DNA from 3 places in the Enterobacter pseudoroggenkampii genome. Region 2 is predicted to be linked to each of the others. Evidence: predicted binding sites of a transcription regulator. Region 2 holds the regulator's gene; each other region holds the start of a gene.
What was found. Region 2 encodes sigma-54, which starts transcription at its own class of promoters, with help from an activator protein. Its sites were predicted from a motif close to GTTGGCACANNTTTCGCTNT; they were not measured.
Positions count from the first base shown of each region.

Region 1: hypA (hydrogenase maturation nickel metallochaperone HypA) is a predicted target of sigma-54. The motif match lies at 2,839-2,858, and genes of this name have one in related genera.
Region 3: OTG14_RS10270 (branched-chain amino acid ABC transporter substrate-binding protein) is a predicted target of sigma-54. The motif match lies at 2,600-2,619, and genes of this name have one in related genera.

Region 1 covers NZ_JAPMLV010000004.1:195,794-201,202, forward strand. Annotated here, with positions in the region: gene hycC (formate hydrogenlyase subunit 3) at 1-1,535, opposite strand, end outside; gene OTG14_RS17945 (4Fe-4S dicluster domain-containing protein) at 1,532-2,140, opposite strand; gene hycA (formate hydrogenlyase regulator HycA) at 2,211-2,675, opposite strand; gene hypA (hydrogenase maturation nickel metallochaperone HypA) at 2,887-3,237, shown strand; gene hypB (hydrogenase nickel incorporation protein HypB) at 3,241-4,104, shown strand; gene OTG14_RS17965 (HypC/HybG/HupF family hydrogenase formation chaperone) at 4,095-4,367, shown strand; gene hypD (hydrogenase formation protein HypD) at 4,370-5,409, shown strand, end outside.
Region 2 covers NZ_JAPMLV010000006.1:130,591-135,999, reverse strand. Annotated here, with positions in the region: gene mtgA (monofunctional biosynthetic peptidoglycan transglycosylase) at 1-295, shown strand, start outside; gene npr (PTS phosphocarrier protein NPr) at 335-607, opposite strand; gene rapZ (RNase adapter RapZ) at 604-1,458, opposite strand; gene ptsN (PTS IIA-like nitrogen regulatory protein PtsN) at 1,504-1,995, opposite strand; gene hpf (ribosome hibernation promoting factor) at 2,078-2,365, opposite strand; gene rpoN (RNA polymerase factor sigma-54) at 2,388-3,821, opposite strand; gene lptB (LPS export ABC transporter ATP-binding protein) at 3,869-4,594, opposite strand; gene lptA (lipopolysaccharide ABC transporter substrate-binding protein LptA) at 4,601-5,155, opposite strand; gene lptC (LPS export ABC transporter periplasmic protein LptC) at 5,124-5,409, opposite strand, start outside.
Region 3 covers NZ_JAPMLV010000001.1:2,087,872-2,093,280, reverse strand. Annotated here, with positions in the region: gene livM (high-affinity branched-chain amino acid ABC transporter permease LivM) at 1-281, opposite strand, end outside; gene OTG14_RS10275 (ABC transporter permease subunit) at 293-1,207, opposite strand; gene OTG14_RS10270 (branched-chain amino acid ABC transporter substrate-binding protein) at 1,307-2,428, opposite strand; gene OTG14_RS10265 (YecA/YgfB family protein) at 2,854-3,522, shown strand; gene tyrP (tyrosine transporter TyrP) at 3,556-4,767, opposite strand; gene OTG14_RS10255 (hypothetical protein) at 4,984-5,325, shown strand; gene ftnA (non-heme ferritin) at 5,362-5,409, opposite strand, start outside.

The DNA.
Region 1 (5,409 bases), on a different contig from region 2:
ACGAGCGGCAGCAGCGGTGCGCCAATCAGCAGCAGCGCGATCATAGGCTGAGAGACGGTGGTATTCGCCACGGTCAGCGGCAGCGGAATGGCGTTGCCCAGCAGCGGCAACAGCCACGGTGCGGCGACGCCGCCCGCGATGCAGCACAGCGCCAGCGCGACCACGCTCACGCCCATCAACAACGGTGCGCAGCAGGCGTTTTCAGCTTCGCGGGTGCGCGGCGCGCCGAGGAAGGTCACGCCGTAGACTTTCGCCATGCACATCACCGCCAGCGCCCCGGTAATTGCCAGCCCGACCGCCAGCAGCGGGCCGAGCAAACGCGCGATAAAGAGATCGCTCTGACCGAGCGCGAAGAAGGACTGATAGATCACCCACTCCCCGGCAAAGCCGTTCAGCGGCGGCAGCGCGGCCATCGCCATCAGCCCGACCAGCATCGCCAGTGAAATTACCGGCATCTTTTTGCCAATCCCGCCCAGCTTTTCGATGTCCCGATGGCCGGTGCGGAACCAGAGGCTTCCCGCGCCGAGGAACAGGGTGCTTTTAAACAGGCTGTGGTTAACGAGGTGATAAAGACCGCCGATAAAACCGGCCGCGATTAGCGCCGGATGATTGAGCGCCAGCCCGGTTACGCCCGCGCCAATACCGAGCAGGATGATGCCGATATTTTCAAGCGTGTGGTACGCCAGAAGACGCTGGATATTGTGCTCCATCAGCGCGTACAGGCCGCCGACGAACGCGGTAATCATTCCGGCGATCAGCAGCACAACGCCCCACCATAGCGGCGGTTGTCCGCCGGTCAGCGTAATCGCCAAAATTCCGAACAGACCCACTTTCATCACCACCACCGAAAACAGCGCGGCGGCGGGCGCGGAGGCATTCGCATGCGCCTGCGGCACCCAGCCGTGCAGCGGGATGATGCCAGCGAGCAGGCCAAAGCCGATAACGCCCAGCAGCCAGACGTCATTCCCCAGCGGATGCCCGTTGAGCGCAGAGAAATCCAGCGTGCCAAAGCGTTGCCACACCAGCCAGCAGGCCAGCACCAGCAGCAGCGTCCCCAGGCGTCCCAGCGCAAACCACAGCTTGCCGGAGGCGCTGCAGCCCGTCAGGAACACGCCGAACAGCGCCATGATCTCCGCCATCACCACCAGCGCGCCGAGGTTGCTGGCGATAACGGTACAGACCGCCGTCGCCATCAGCAGATTAACCAGCAGGCCGTTGGCTTTAGCATGCGGGTGGCGGTGCCAGTCGATATTGAACAGGCTGATAAACAGCCCGCACAGGCCAAACGTCACCAGCCAGATGGCGTTCAGGGGCGTGATCTCAACGGTGTGCCGAATCAGCGGCATCACGGTTTCTGCGGACTGGCCGCCGAGCAGGACAACGCCGCCTGCCGCCAGCGTCATCAGGCTAGCTACCGCCCCGCCAATCCCGGCGATCGCGCCGCTCAGGGTTTTATGGAATGAGAAGATCAGCGCCAGAACAGCGGCGGCAGTAAAACAGGCTACCGCGCTGGTAATCATCATTGCCGCGTTCATTTCGCCCCCTCGTTAAGCGCCTGTAGCAGAGAAAGGTCGCCAAAATCACTGTTGATGGTCAGCTCGCGTTTGCGCTTGCTGGTACGGGCGATGTCGCGAATGTTAACCAGAATCAATGCTTTAGTCGGGCAGGTGCGCACGCAGGCCGGACCCTGCTCATCGAAGCTGCACAGGTCGCACTTCACCGCCACGGCACGGATGCCGGGCACCCAGTCCAGCAACGTGCTTACGCGTGCCGGAGCCGGTGGCGCAGGCGGGGCTTTTGGCGAGTTAGCGTTCGCCGGAATGTGCAGCGGACGGCTGCCGGAAAATTCAATCGCGCCGAACGGGCAGGCGATGCCGCACAGCTTGCAGCTTACGCACAGGCTTTCGTTCAGCTGGACAGCGCCATCAACGCGGGTGATGGCATTCACAGGGCAGACACCCGCGCAGGGGGCGTCTTCACAGTGATGGCAGAGCTGCGGGGCAGACTCTTTTTCATTACGCATGACGTGCAGGCGCGGCATGGACTGCAGCCCATACAGGCGATGCGTTTCCGAACACGCCGCCTCACAGGTTCGACAGCCAATACAGACCGTCGAGTCGGCAATTACAAAACGGTTCACCGGGTCATCCTCTGGTGATAGTCATTTTTGACGAAAAACTGTCTTGTCGACACTTCTCGACACGCAAGGGTCAGGCCACGTTCGCTGAGGCATTTCCGTCCATCAGCAGCTTCAGGTTGACCGGGAGATCGCGTTCAACGGCGGCGTACAGGCCGTTATAGACCGGCGCGATTTTTTCCAGATAGTGCTCCAGCACCTGCTGGCGATCGCGGTTGCTGACGTGGCCGTCCACCATGCCGTCGGCCATCAGCTGCGCCTTCGCAATACACTGTTTTTCGCCGTCTTTTGTCTCGAGGTGGTACTCGATGGTGTGGCTGTTGAAGTTATCTGCCAGGGTCACGTTGATCGTGAAATGGCCGAACAGGACAAAGCTCATATCCCCCTGTGCCGCGCAGCTCATCGCGTGGTGAAGACGCGCTTTCGAGAGGGTAATGCCCTGAACCAGCGAGTTGCAGTAAAGGTGCCACTGGTCCTGCAGCTGCTGATGACGCTGCGCGATGTAATCCGCTTTTTCGCTGATTTCCCAAATAGTCATAGAAGGTATCCGTTTAATGGAGATAGCGGCTGTTAAGCAGATTCCATGCCAGTTTTTATCTATATGATTTTTAATTGATTTAATTGCAAAACCGCTGTCAACGCCGCGGTGTCGACGTGTCATTTCGACAGCGTTGACATCGTCACGCCTTAACAAAAATCAAGCTGGCACCGTTATTGCATTCAATGGCGCAATTCACTGAGGAGGCGTCATGCACGAAATCACCCTCTGCCAGCGGGCTCTGGAACTTATCGAGCAGCAGGCAGTGCAAAACCACGCGAAACGCGTTACCGGCGTCTGGCTGAAGGTCGGGGCGTTTTCCTGCGTCGAGACCAGCGCCCTGAATTTCTGTTTTGAACTGGTGTGCCGCGGCACGCTGGCGGAAGGCTGCGAACTGCATATTGAAGAGCAGCAGGCGGAGTGCTGGTGCGAACAGTGCCAGCAGTACGTCACCCTGCTGTCATCAAAGGTTCAGCGCTGTCCGCAGTGTCAGAGCACCGGTCTTCGCATCGTGGCGGATGACGGCATGCAGATCCAACGTCTCGAAATCGAGAAGGAGTAAAGTATGTGTAGTACCTGCGGTTGCGCCGAAGGCAACCTGTATATAGAAGGGGATGAACATCGCCCCCATTCCGCGTTTCGCTCCGCGCCCTTTTCTCCTGCCCCACGACCTTCTGCGGCACTGACCGGTATCACCTTCGCTCCGCAGCGCTCCGAAGTGGGCGATCTGCATTACGGCCACGGGGAAGCGGGCACCCACGCGCCGGGTATCAGCCAGCGCCAGATGCTGGAAGTGGAAATCAACGTGCTGGACAAAAATAACCAGATCGCCGCCCGCAACCGCGCCCGCTTTGCCACCCGTAAACAGCTGGTGTTGAATCTGGTCTCCAGCCCCGGCTCCGGCAAAACCACGCTGTTAACGGAAACGCTCAAGCGCCTGAACGGGCGCGTCTCCTGCGCGGTGATTGAAGGCGACCAGCAAACCGTTAACGACGCGGCGCGTATTCGCGCAACCGGCACCCCGGCGATTCAGGTTAATACCGGCAAAGGCTGCCACCTGGATGCGCAGATGATTGCCGACGCCGCCCCGCGCCTGCCGCTGGCGGATGACGGCATTCTGTTTATTGAAAACGTCGGCAACCTGGTCTGCCCGGCGAGCTTCGACCTGGGCGAACGGCACAAGGTGGCGGTGCTTTCGGTGACCGAAGGCGAAGACAAACCGCTGAAGTACCCGCATATGTTTGCCGCCGCGTCCATCATGCTGCTGAACAAAGTCGACCTGCTGCCGTACCTGAATTTCGACGTGGATAAGTGCCTGGCGTATGCCCGTGAAGTGAATCCGGAGATTGAGATCCTGCTGGTCTCCGCCACGCGCGGTGACGGCATGGACAGTTGGCTACAGTGGCTGGAGAACGAGCGATGTGCATAGGCGTACCTGGGCAAATTTACGCCATCGACGGTAATCAGGCCAAAGTCGAGGTCTGCGGCATCCTGCGCGACGTGGACCTGACGCTGGTGGGCAACACAGATGAAACGGGCGCATCGCGTCTCGGCCAGTGGGTGCTGGTGCACGTGGGGTTCGCAATGAGCGTGATTAACGAAGCGGAAGCCCGCGACACGCTGGATGCGTTGCAGAACATGTTTGACGTGGAGCCTGACGTGGGCGCGCTGCTGTACGGCGAGGAGCGGTAATCATGCGTTACGTTGATGAATACCGCGCGCCGGAGCAGGTGCTGCAGCTTATCGGCCACCTGAAAACGCGCGCAGCGCTGCTGGACTTCACGACAGAAAGACCGCTGCGGATCATGGAGGTGTGCGGCGGGCACACGCACGCCATCTTCAAATTTGGCCTCGACCAGCTGCTGCCGGAGAACATCGAGTTTATCCACGGCCCCGGCTGCCCGGTCTGCGTGCTGCCGATGGGGCGCATCGACAGCTGTATTGAAATTGCCAGCCAGCCCGACGTCATTTTCTGCACCTTTGGCGACGCGATGCGCGTGCCGGGGAAAAACGGCTCGCTGCTGCAGGCAAAAGCGCGCGGTGCGGACGTGCGGATCGTCTATTCGCCGATGGATGCCCTGACGCTGGCAGAGAATAATCCCGCGCGTAAGGTGGTGTTCTTTGGCCTGGGGTTTGAAACCACCATGCCCGCCACCGCCATCACGCTGCAGCAGGCAAAAGCGCGCGGCGTCGATAACTTTTTCTTCTTCTGCCAGCACATTACGCTTATCCCCACCCTGCGCAGCCTGCTGGAAGAGCCGGGAAACGGCATTGACGCCTTTCTGGCACCGGGGCATGTCAGCATGGTGATTGGCACAGACGCCTACGGTTTTATCGCTGAACAGTACAATCGTCCGTTAGTGGTCGCTGGTTTCGAACCACTTGATCTACTGCAAGGTGTCACCATGCTGGTTGAGCAGAAAATAGCGGCCCTGAGTGCAGTGGAAAACCAGTACCGGCGCGTGGTGCCGGATGCGGGAAATGAACGGGCACAGCAGGCGATAGCCGACGTGTTTAGCGTTGAGGGCGACAGCGAATGGCGTGGTCTGGGGCTGATTGCCGAATCCGGCGTGCGCCTGACGTCAGCCTATCGCACATTCGACGCCGAAGCGCATTTCCGCCCGCAGCCGCAGCAGGTTTGCGACGATCCCCGGGCCCGCTGCGGCGAGGTGCTCACCGGCAAATGCAAACCGCATCAGTGCCCGTTATTTGGCAATACCTGCAACCCGCAAAC
Region 2 (5,409 bases):
CCTGGGGATGGAAACGGTCTGGAGCAAAAAGCGCATTCTGACCGTCTATCTCAACGTCGCTGAATTTGGCGACGGTATTTTTGGCGTGGAAGCTGCCGCGCGGCGTTATTTCAATAAGCCAGCCAGCCGTCTGAGCATGTCAGAAGCAGCACTTCTGGCCGCTGTCTTACCGAATCCCATCCGCTTTAAAGCCAGCGCCCCATCAGGGTACGTGCGAAGCCGTCAGGCGTGGATCCTACGCCAGATGAATCAGCTGGGTGGAGAGGGTTTTATGCAGCGTAATAATCTTATGTAGGGCGGGTAAGCGCAGCGCCACCCGCCGAAGGGGCGAACGCTAGTCTTCGTCAAATCCGGCGTTAAACAGGGCAATCACCGCAGCCAGCGCTTCCTCTTCCTGAGGTCCTGTGGCTTCGACTTCAATCTGGCGCCCTTTGGCGGAATCCAGCATTAGCAGGGCGATCACGCTGTTCGCTTCCGCTTCGGTACCTTCGTCATTCCGCAGCAGAACCTCAGCATCGAAACCCTGCATCAGCTCAAACAGTTTCATCGCCGGACGCGCATGCATACCCAGCTTATTGGTGATCTCAACGGTTTGTTTTACGGTCATGTTTTACGTTTTTCCAGCGTGCGATGACGGGACTGAACGTTCTTCCCGCGCGAGCGGAAATAGTCGGCCAGCTGTTCGGCGATATAAACCGAACGATGTTTACCGCCGGTACAGCCAATCGCCACCGTCAGGTAGCTACGATTGTTTGTCTCCAGCATAGGTAACCATAGCTCAAGGTAGCTTCGCGTCTGGTAGATAAAATTGTGAACTTCTGTGTGCCGGTCGAGGAAGGCCGCGACGGGTTTATCCAGACCGGTCATGGGACGCAGCTTCGGATCCCAGTGCGGGTTCGGCAGGAAGCGCACGTCGAAAACGTAATCCGCATCAATCGGAATACCGTGCTTAAATCCGAAGGATTCGAACACCATCGTCAGTTCGCGCTCGCGCTTGCCCAACAGTCGGGTACGCAGCATTTCCGCCAGCTCGTGAACGGACATCTCAGAGGTGTCGACAATCAGGTCGGCACGAGAACGCAGCGGCTCCAGCAGGTCGCTCTCTTCATCGATAGCGCTCTCCAGAGAGAGGTTCTTACTGGAAAGCGGGTGCAAACGACGGGTATCGCTGTAGCGACGGATCAGCGTATTGCGGTCTGCATCAAGGAACAGCAACTGAGGCGAGAACGCATCAGGCAGGTTGCTCATGGCCTGTTCGAAGATCTCTGGCGATTCAGGCATGTTACGGACGTCGATACTGACGGCGGCAGAGGTTTGTCTCTCCGCAAGCGTGCGGGCCAGGTCGGGCAATAACACGACCGGCAGGTTATCTACGCAGTAAAAACCCATGTCTTCCAGCGCGCGCAGAGCAACGGATTTCCCCGACCCTGAACGGCCACTGACAATCATCAGCACCATGTTCCGTTTCTCCTCAGGACAACAGATGTGAAGGCCATCTCCTGGTTATGCATCATCCTGATTGCCTTCTGCTTCAGTGATAATCTGATAGAGCTCTTCATCACTTTGGGCCGAGCGCAGCCGACGGCAAATGGTTTTATCGGCCAGACGTTTTGCGACCAGCGACAGCGTATGCAGATGGGTTTTCGTCTGGTCGGCAGGCACCAGCAGCGCGAAGAGGAGATCGACGGGCTGGTTATCAATGGCATCGAAGGCGATGGGTGTTTCAAGTTGCACAAACACACCAACGGCACGCAGAGTATCCTCTTCCAGTTTGCCGTGCGGTATCGCGATGCCGTTGCCGATACCGGTACTGCCCATTTTTTCACGGGTCAGAATCGCTTCGAATACCACCTGCGGCGGCAGGCCCAGCTGTTTTGCGGCCAGTTCACTGATGATCTCCAGCGCACGTTTTTTGCTCTGGCAGTGAACCGCACTGCGGGTACATTCCTGGTTAAGGACATTGCTCAGTTGAAGAGCGGAATCGTTGTTCATCATAATTTCACCTAAGCGCTAACTGTACAAATGGCCTGTTGTGTTTCACAACAGGCCGTCCTGCACCCGTTAACTGCCCGGACAATTAGTGTTGTTTCAGTTTATCTTTATGTTTATTGAGCTGTCGTGCAAGCTTATCAATCAAGCCGTCGATAGCAGCGTACATGTCTTGCCCTTCCGCACTGGCATGCAGTTCACCCCCGTTAACATGCAGGGTGGCATCCGAGATATGAGTCACTTTCTCCACTTTCAACACAATATAGACCTGATTGATCCTTTCGAAATACTGCTCGAGTTTTGCAAACTTCGCGTTCACAAAGTCGCGTAAAGCCTCAGTAATTTCGACGTTTTGTCCAGTGATGTTGAGCTGCATAGTGTCTTCCTTATCGGTTGTGTCAGACCAGCTGTTTACGCTGGTTGGACGGCGGAATGGATAAAGACTCTCGATACTTCGCAACAGTACGACGTGCCACCATAATACCCTGATCGGACAGCATGGTGGTTAACTTACTGTCGCTTAGTGGCTTCGCGGGGTTCTCCGCGGCGATCAACTTCTTCACCAGGGCACGAATGGCCGTTGACGACGCTTCGCCGCCGCCCTCGGTATTCACATGGCTGGAGAAGAAATACTTAAGCTCAAAAATACCGCGTGGACTGTGCAGATACTTCTGCGTGGTGACACGGGAAATGGTTGATTCATGCATTTCGACGGCCTGGGCGATATCCGCCAGTACCATCGGTTTCATATACTCTTCGCCCTGCTCAAAGAACGCCTGCTGCTGTTCGACAATACAGCGGCTGACGCGTAGCAGCGTATCATTTCGGCTCTCCAGACTTTTGATCAGCCATCGCGCTTCCTGCAAATTGCTACGAATATATTGATTGTCGGAGTCGTTACGCACGCTGGTGCACATGGAGGCATACTGCTGGTTGATTTGCAGGCGAGGGATGCTGTCTGAATTCAGTTCAACGACCCAGCGGCCATTGTGTTTTCTGACCAGCACATCCGGGATGACGTACTCGGGCTCGCTGGTCTGGATCGACTGTCCCGGGCGCGGATCGAGCGACTGGATCAGATTCACCGCTTCTTTCAGCACCTCTTCCTTCAGGCGCGTGACGCGCATCAGGGAGCGGAAATCGTGGTTAGCCAACAGATCCAGATGATCGCTGATGATTAAGCGCGCCTCGTCGAGCCACGGCGTCTCTTTGCTGAACTGAGAAAGCTGGATCAGCAGGCAGTCGCGCAGATCTTTTGCGGCCACGCCTACCGGATCGAAACGCTGGATGCGCTTCAGAACGGCTTCAACTTCCTCAAGCTCTATCTCGTCGTCGCCCATGCTTTCCAGAATATCGTCCAGCGTGACGGTCAAATAGCCAGTGTCGTCAACGGCATCGACAATTGAGGTGGCAATCGCGCGGTCGGTATCGGAGAAGGGTGTGAGTTCCACCTGCCACATCAGGTAATCCTGCAGTGACTGGGTGGTTTCGCCCTGGTAGACCGGTAGCTCATCATCCTGGTAGTCTGCACGCGTACCGGAAGGGGTTCCGGCGGTGTAGATTTCATCCCAGCTGGCATCCAGCGGAAGCTCGTCCGGCATCTCTTTTTGTTCGAGTGCATCCGCGGTGTCGAGCGCTTCTGTATCCTGCGATTGCTGGGTATCTACCTCGTCATGAAGATCGGTTTGTTCCAGCAGGGGGTTGCTGTCCAGCGCCTGCTGGAGCTCCTGCTGAAGTTCTAACGTGGACAGTTGCAACAGGCGAATTGCCTGCTGTAGCTGCGGCGTCATCGCCAGTTGTTGGCTGAGCCTTAATTGCAAACCTTGCTTCATGTTCAGAGCATTTTTCTCCGGTTCGGCGTTACGTTACCTCTACCCTATCAGAGTCTGAAGTCTTCCCCAAGATAGACGCGCTTAACATGATCGTCTTCGAGGATCTGCTGTGGCGTACCGTGGGCGATCAGATTGCCCTGGCTCACAATATACGCGCGTTCACACACGGCCAGCGTTTCACGGACGTTGTGGTCGGTGATCAGTACGCCAAGCCCGCTGTCACGCAGGTGTTCAATGATACGTTTAATGTCGATAACCGAGATTGGGTCAACGCCCGCAAACGGTTCATCCAGAAGGATAAACTTCGGGTTTGCGGCCAGCGCACGGGCAATCTCAACGCGGCGGCGTTCGCCCCCGGAGAGAGCCTGACCGAGGCTGTCGCGCAGATGCTCAATGTGGAACTCTTCCATCAGCTCGTTGGCACGATCCTGACGCTGTTCGCTGGTCAGATCGTTACGAATTTGCAGGACCGCCATCAGGTTATCGTAAACGCTAAGACGACGGAAAATGGAGGCTTCCTGCGGCAGGTAGCCGATCCCGCGACGTGCGCGCGCGTGCAGCGGCAGAAGACTGATGTCTTCATCGTCAATGACAATGTTGCCGGCATCGCGCGGCACAATGCCAACGACCATGTAGAAAGTGGTGGTTTTACCCGCACCGTTAGGGCCAAGCAGCCCTACAATTTCGCCGGAGTTGACGGTCAGACTGACATCTTCTACGACACGGCGGCCCTTATAGGCCTTCGCGAGATTTTTTGCAGTTAATGTTGCCATAACGAATTAGTTACTCTTCTTCTGTGCCGGGGCCTGGCCTTTGCCTTTGTCCTGCAGCTGCGACGGAACCAGTACGGTGGTGACGCGTTTGCCTTTCTCGCTGGAGGCCTGCATTTTTTGCTCTTTCACCAGATAGGTAATCTGGTCGCCGGTAATGTTGCTGTCCAGCTGTTCCAGGTACGCATTACCGGTCAGGATGACCAGGTCCTTCGCCAGCTCATAGTGCATGTGCGTAGCGTGACCTTTCACCGGCTTGCCGTTGTCCTGCATCTGGTAGAAGGTGGCCGGGTTACCGTAACCATCAATGATCTCTTTGCCTTGCTCGCCACCCGGACGGGTCACGACCACTTTGTCCGCGTTAATTTTGATGGTGCCCTGAGTCATGACGACGTTACCCGTGAAGGTGACGACGTTGCCCTGCATATCGAGAGACTGGGTATCGGACTCGATATGGATCGGTTGGTCGGTATCGCCCGTTACAGCAAGCGCGGGGAGACTGGTCGCCAGCATCGCGCTGGCGATAATTACTTTAAGGCTGAGTTTGTTTGTTTTGAATTTCATAGGAGGTTCTAACCTTTTCAATCAGCTCGGCGTTTTTGCTGCGTAAGTTCCCGCGCATTCTCAAACCGCTGGAATTAAATGTTGTGCCATACAGTGTGACCAGATCCTGCGACGTCACGTCCTGGGTTACCAGGTTGATCTGGGCATTATCCGTCGTAATTTTTCGTAGCTGCGAGTCAGCGGTCAGGGCGTTGACTTCAACGTGGCCATACAGATAAAGCATACGGTCATTTGTCAGTTTTGCCCGATCTGAC
Region 3 (5,409 bases), on a different contig from region 2:
ATGCGGCTTTTGTATTCCGGCGGCCGGACATATACGCCCGCGCTGTCGGCCTCGAAGCGCGCCTGGAAACGGGCCCCCGGGGCGGTACCTAAAAAGGCGCTCAACAGAAAGCGTCCGAGCATGACGATGCCAACCATCCAGGTCAGTCGCTGTCCGGCGAAGTTAAAGCTATACCCGTCGAGCACCACGCCCGCGATGGGGCCGAAGATAATCAGCGCAATCAGCCCGGAAAAAATCGCGTCCAGAATGCAGCGTTTAAGTGAAAAACCGTGTGATGTCATCATTCTCTCCCTCACACTTTGGCCACAATCGGGCGTCCAAGCAGGCCCTGAGGACGGAAAATAAGGATCATGACCAGCAGGCCGAACGAGAAGACGTCTTTATAGTCCGAGTTCACCATGCCCGAGAACTGCGCTTCCGCCACGCCCAGGATAAGGCCACCGAGCATCGCGCCGGGAAGGGAGCCGATGCCGCCGAGTACTGCTGCAGTAAAGGCTTTAATGCCGATCACGAACCCGACGTAGAAATCAAAGGTGCCGTAATTCATGGTGATCAACACCCCCGCCAGACCGGCCATCGCCGCGCCGATGACAAAGACCAGCGAAATAATCCGGTCGGTGTTAATGCCCAGAATGGAGGCCATCTTACGATCCTGCTGCACCGCGCGACACATCCGGCCCAGCCTGGTACGGTTGATTATCCAGGTGAGCACCAGCATGCCGGCAAACGAGGCAACCAGAATAAACACTTTGGTGTAGGTTATCTGCACGAACCCTTCGCCCAGATGCAGGCGAATGACGCCGTCCAGCATAGTTGGCACCCCCTGCTGGCGCGGGCCCTGGCTCAGCTGTGCGTAGTTTTGCAGGATAAGCGACATCCCGATGGCGGAGATCAGCGGCGCCAGGCGCGTGGAGTTGCGCAGCGGCTTGTAGGCGATACGCTCGATAGTCCAGCCGTACACCCCGGTGACCACAATGGTGAACACCAGCGTGCCGAGGATCAGCAGCGGGAAGGACTGCAGGCCGAAGAACGAGAGCAGCGCCAGGCCAATGGCGCAAAGATAGGCGGAAATCATATACACTTCGCCGTGGGCGAAATTGATCATCCCGATAATGCCGTACACCATGGTGTAGCCGATGGCGATCAGGCCGTAGACGGAACCCAGCGTTAAGCCATTGATTAACTGTTGCAGGAAGAATGTACTCATCTTAGCGCGCTCGTTTTATAGGCTGCGCGATCCGCGCAGCCTGATGTTTATTACGCGCCGACGGGCAGGCCCGCCGACGTTGAGCGTGACTCCGTCCCGTTACTGCACTTCCTTATATTTCCCTTTGTCGTCCCACTGGTAAACCACGTAGTCAGACACTTTCAGATCGCCTTTGCTGTCCCAGGCTTTTTTGCCCATCACCGTGTCGACGGAATTGGCCTTCAGCCACTCGCTGGCTTTGGCCGAGTCCTTGCCGCCGGTGGCCTTGAAGGCCGCGGCAATGGCCTGTACGGAGGCATAGGAGTAGAGGGTGTAACCTTCCGGCTCGAATTTACCGGCGCGGAATTTCTCGATAACCGCTTTGCCGTCCGGGATCAGGCGCGGGTCTTTACCAAAGGTCATGTAAATGCCATTGGTATACTGCGGGCCGCCCGCGGCGGTCACCATCTCCTCGTTGACGATGCAGTCCCCGGAGAAGAATTTTGCCTGTACGCCCTGCTCACGCATCTGGCGAACCAGCGGACCGGCTTCCGGGTGACAGCCACCGAAGAACACGACGTCCGGTTTTTGCGCGCCGATCTTGGTGACCAGCGCGTTAAAGTCTTTTTCACCGCGGGATAACCCCTCGTACATCACATCCTGAACCCCGCGTTTCGCCAGTGCCGCTTTGGTGGCGTCAGCCAGACCCTGACCATAGGTGTCTTTGTCGTGAATGATCACCACACGTTTGGCTTTCAGCTTGTCGATGATGAAGTCGCTGGCAACCTGACCCTGCTGGTCGTCGCGGCCGCACATGCGGAACATATCGCTAATGCCGCGTTCGGTGATCAGCGGGTTAGTTGAGCCGGGGGTAATCGCAATAATACCTGCGTCGCTATACACCTCGGATGCGGGCATGGTGGAAGAGGAGCAGAAATGGCCGACCACGGCGTTGACTTTATCCTGGTCAACTAAACGGTTGGCGACGGCCACGGCCTGCTTGGGCTCGCAGGCATCATCTCCCTGAACCAGTTTGATTTTCTCACCGTTAATGCCGCCTGCGGCATTAATGTCTTCAGCGGCCTGCGTAGCGCCGTGCCAGTACTGATCGCCATAGGTGGCGTTCGGACCCGTGAACGGCCCGGCCACGCCAATCACAATATCTGCCCGGGCGGAAAACGCCGTCACCAGGCAACCGGCCAACACAAGAGAAAGAGGAGTTCTGATAAATTTCAGCGACATTATTATGTTCCTTAGCAAAGAGGTTTTTGCACCACGGCGTAAACCCGAACGCCCGACGGCGCAGCCAATCCGAAACACGAGCAAGAACAAAATGCACTAAACGAACAAGATACAGACGGCATCCTGCATATTACGGCGAGATTTCCCTGCGCAGGGGCGCGCGAAGAACGTTAAGCAAAAACGTTGCCAGAATGGTTAACCCATTGACGAGCATGCGACATGTTTGAGTATAGAGCGCCGCGTTATGCCGCCTTGCGGGAGGAGAAGAAATTACAGCGGAGATCACATATCGTTAACAATAAAGCCCATAAGTTGTGCAAAGGTCACGGTTTGCACGTTTTTGCAGCAATAAAGACCTAAACTTCAGCCCGGAGAGGGGTGAGATATGTGTTAGGATCGTTTCCTTTTTTGCAGGAGTATCAGCGATGACTGAAGGCCCATTGAATGAAAGCGAAATGGCGTGGCTTGAAGAGACGTTAATGTCTTACGGTCATGATGACGCGTCCGTAATTGACGTGTCCGAACTGGACGGCATGCTTACCGCAGTGCTTTCCGGTCCTGTTGTCGTTGAGCCAGATGCCTGGCTGGTGGCGGTTTGGGGTGGCGAGAAGTACATTCCGCGCTGGAAAAACGATCGTGAGATGAACCGTTTTATCGATCTCTGCTTTAAGCATATGAACGATATTGCCGAGCGCCTGAGCGAGTACCCGGATCAGTTTGAACCGATGTTTGGCTATAACGACGTTGACGGTGAGAGTTATACCGTGGTGGAAGAGTGGTGCTACGGCTACATGCGCGGCGTGGCGCTGACGGACTGGTCTGCCTTGCCGGAAGCCCTGAAGGCCGATCTTGAAGTGATTGCGCTGCACGGAACGGAAGAGAACAGCGACAAGCTGGATGAACTGTCCGAAGAGGAGTACATCGCCAGCATCGAGAGCATCCAGCCTGCGGCACTGCGTTTATATCAATACTGGGTAAACAACCCGCAGCAGCCGGAAGCGAAGAAGCCGATTGTGAACGGCACAAAGGTCGGGCGTAACGATCCGTGTCCTTGCGGCAGCGGGAAGAAGTTTAAGAGCTGCTGTTTGCACTGATAAAAAAGGGGCTGATGACAGCCCCTTTTTTATTTAACCCACTTCCGGCAGCATCCCGGCTGCAATCAACACCTGCACCAGAATAATCACCACCCCGCAGCCAAACACAACGCACAGCAGCGGTTTTCCGCCCGCCACGCGATACCCTTGCTGAGGATGCTGCTGACGGCTTTTCCATGCCAGCAGGGAAGGGAGGAGGAGGGCAAGGATCGAGAGCGCTACCCCTGCGTACCCCAGCGCCATCACAAATCCGCGCGGATAAAACAGCGCGAACGCCAGCGGCGGCAGGAAGGTAATTGCGCCCGTCTGTAACCGTCCGGCCGCGGTATTGCGGCGCTGGAACAGGTCGGCCAGATAATCAAACAGGCCGAGCGCCACGCCCAGGAACGAAGTTGCCAGCGCCAGGTCGGCAAACAGGTGTACCGCCAGCTCCACGTGTGGGGAGGTGACGACCTCGCGCAGTGCCAGCAGAAAACCGTTCAGGCCAGCGTGTTGCGCCATCAGCCCAATAAAGGTTGAAGAGTCAATGCTGCCCAGCGTCACCAGCTGCCAGAAAATATAGGCAATCAGCGGGATCGCGCTGCCGATAACAAAGACGCGGCGCAGTTTTCGGATATCGCCGTTCATATAGCTGACGATGCTCGGCACGCTGCCGTGGAAGCCAAACGAGGTGAAAATGACCGGGATCGCGGAGAGCGCCAGCCCTTTTTCCAGCGGCAGCGTCAGCAGGTTAACCTTGTGCACGTGCGGCGCCAGCAGCACCAGCATGACAATCAGGAAGAGAATTTTAGCGCTGAACAGAAAACGGTTAAACAGATCGACCAGCGATGTGCCCACGCAGACCACGCCGCCGCCGATGAGCGCAAAGAAGATGGCGCCCGTCGCAGGGGTAATGTCAGAGCCAAACCAGTCGTTGACGCTGGAGGCGATGAGCTCACCGGCACCGCTGATATAGGCGGCGGTCAGGGCGTACATCAGGAACATCATGCTAAAGCCGGTTATCCACTGGCCGTAGCGTCCGAGATAGCGCGCCGCAAGCGAACCCAGACCGGTGTCGGCGGGTACGTGCTGGTAAACCTCAAGCAGCAACAGTGCGGTGTAACACATCAGCGCCCAGAGCGTTCCCAGCAGCAGCAGGGTCATGCCAAATCCCACGCCCGCGGCTGCCAGGGGCATTGCCAGCATTCCTGCGCCAATTGTCGTTCCGGCGACGATAAAAATACTTCCCAGAGTTCTGTTTTTCACGCTTTCCTCTACAACGCTTCTTAACCGCGACAAAATCTGCGGCGCAGAGTAAGGGAAAAGCCGTTACTCGTCAAATCACCGTTACAAGTGGTGTAAAAAATTTTTTACGTATTAATGACCCAGGCCTGTGCCTACCTCATAAGGGCAATACTGCTGCGCGACATTCCGGCGTAACGTAAACAATAAATACAAATTATCAAATTAAGTGAGGGTCTTATGGCAGGGGAGAATCCCTTTACCGCGGCATGGAGCCGGGGAGGTAACCTGTTGTGCCATGGTCACTGGATAATCAGCTGGCAGAATCAGCCCCTGAACCTTCCCGAGTCCCGTCGCGAAAAGGATATGGGCACCTGGGCAATCTATTCGGTTATTGATCCTGAAGATGAAACCTTTGCACAAGGCTTACAGGAAGATGAGTGGATCATCGAGAATGTCGACTGGTTAACGGATCTGTTTTTCGAGGTGGGTATTCCGCTGGAGACGTCCAGCTACCGCTATTTTTACCAGGCCGTGAATCCCCATGACTGGCGTTGCACCAGCTGTGCGGGGTGTATGTAAATTAACGCGGTGCCGGAAACCGGCACCGCGCTGAAATTAATTCTGCGTATCAAGAGTGGAGAGTTCTTTATCGATAAAGTAAAG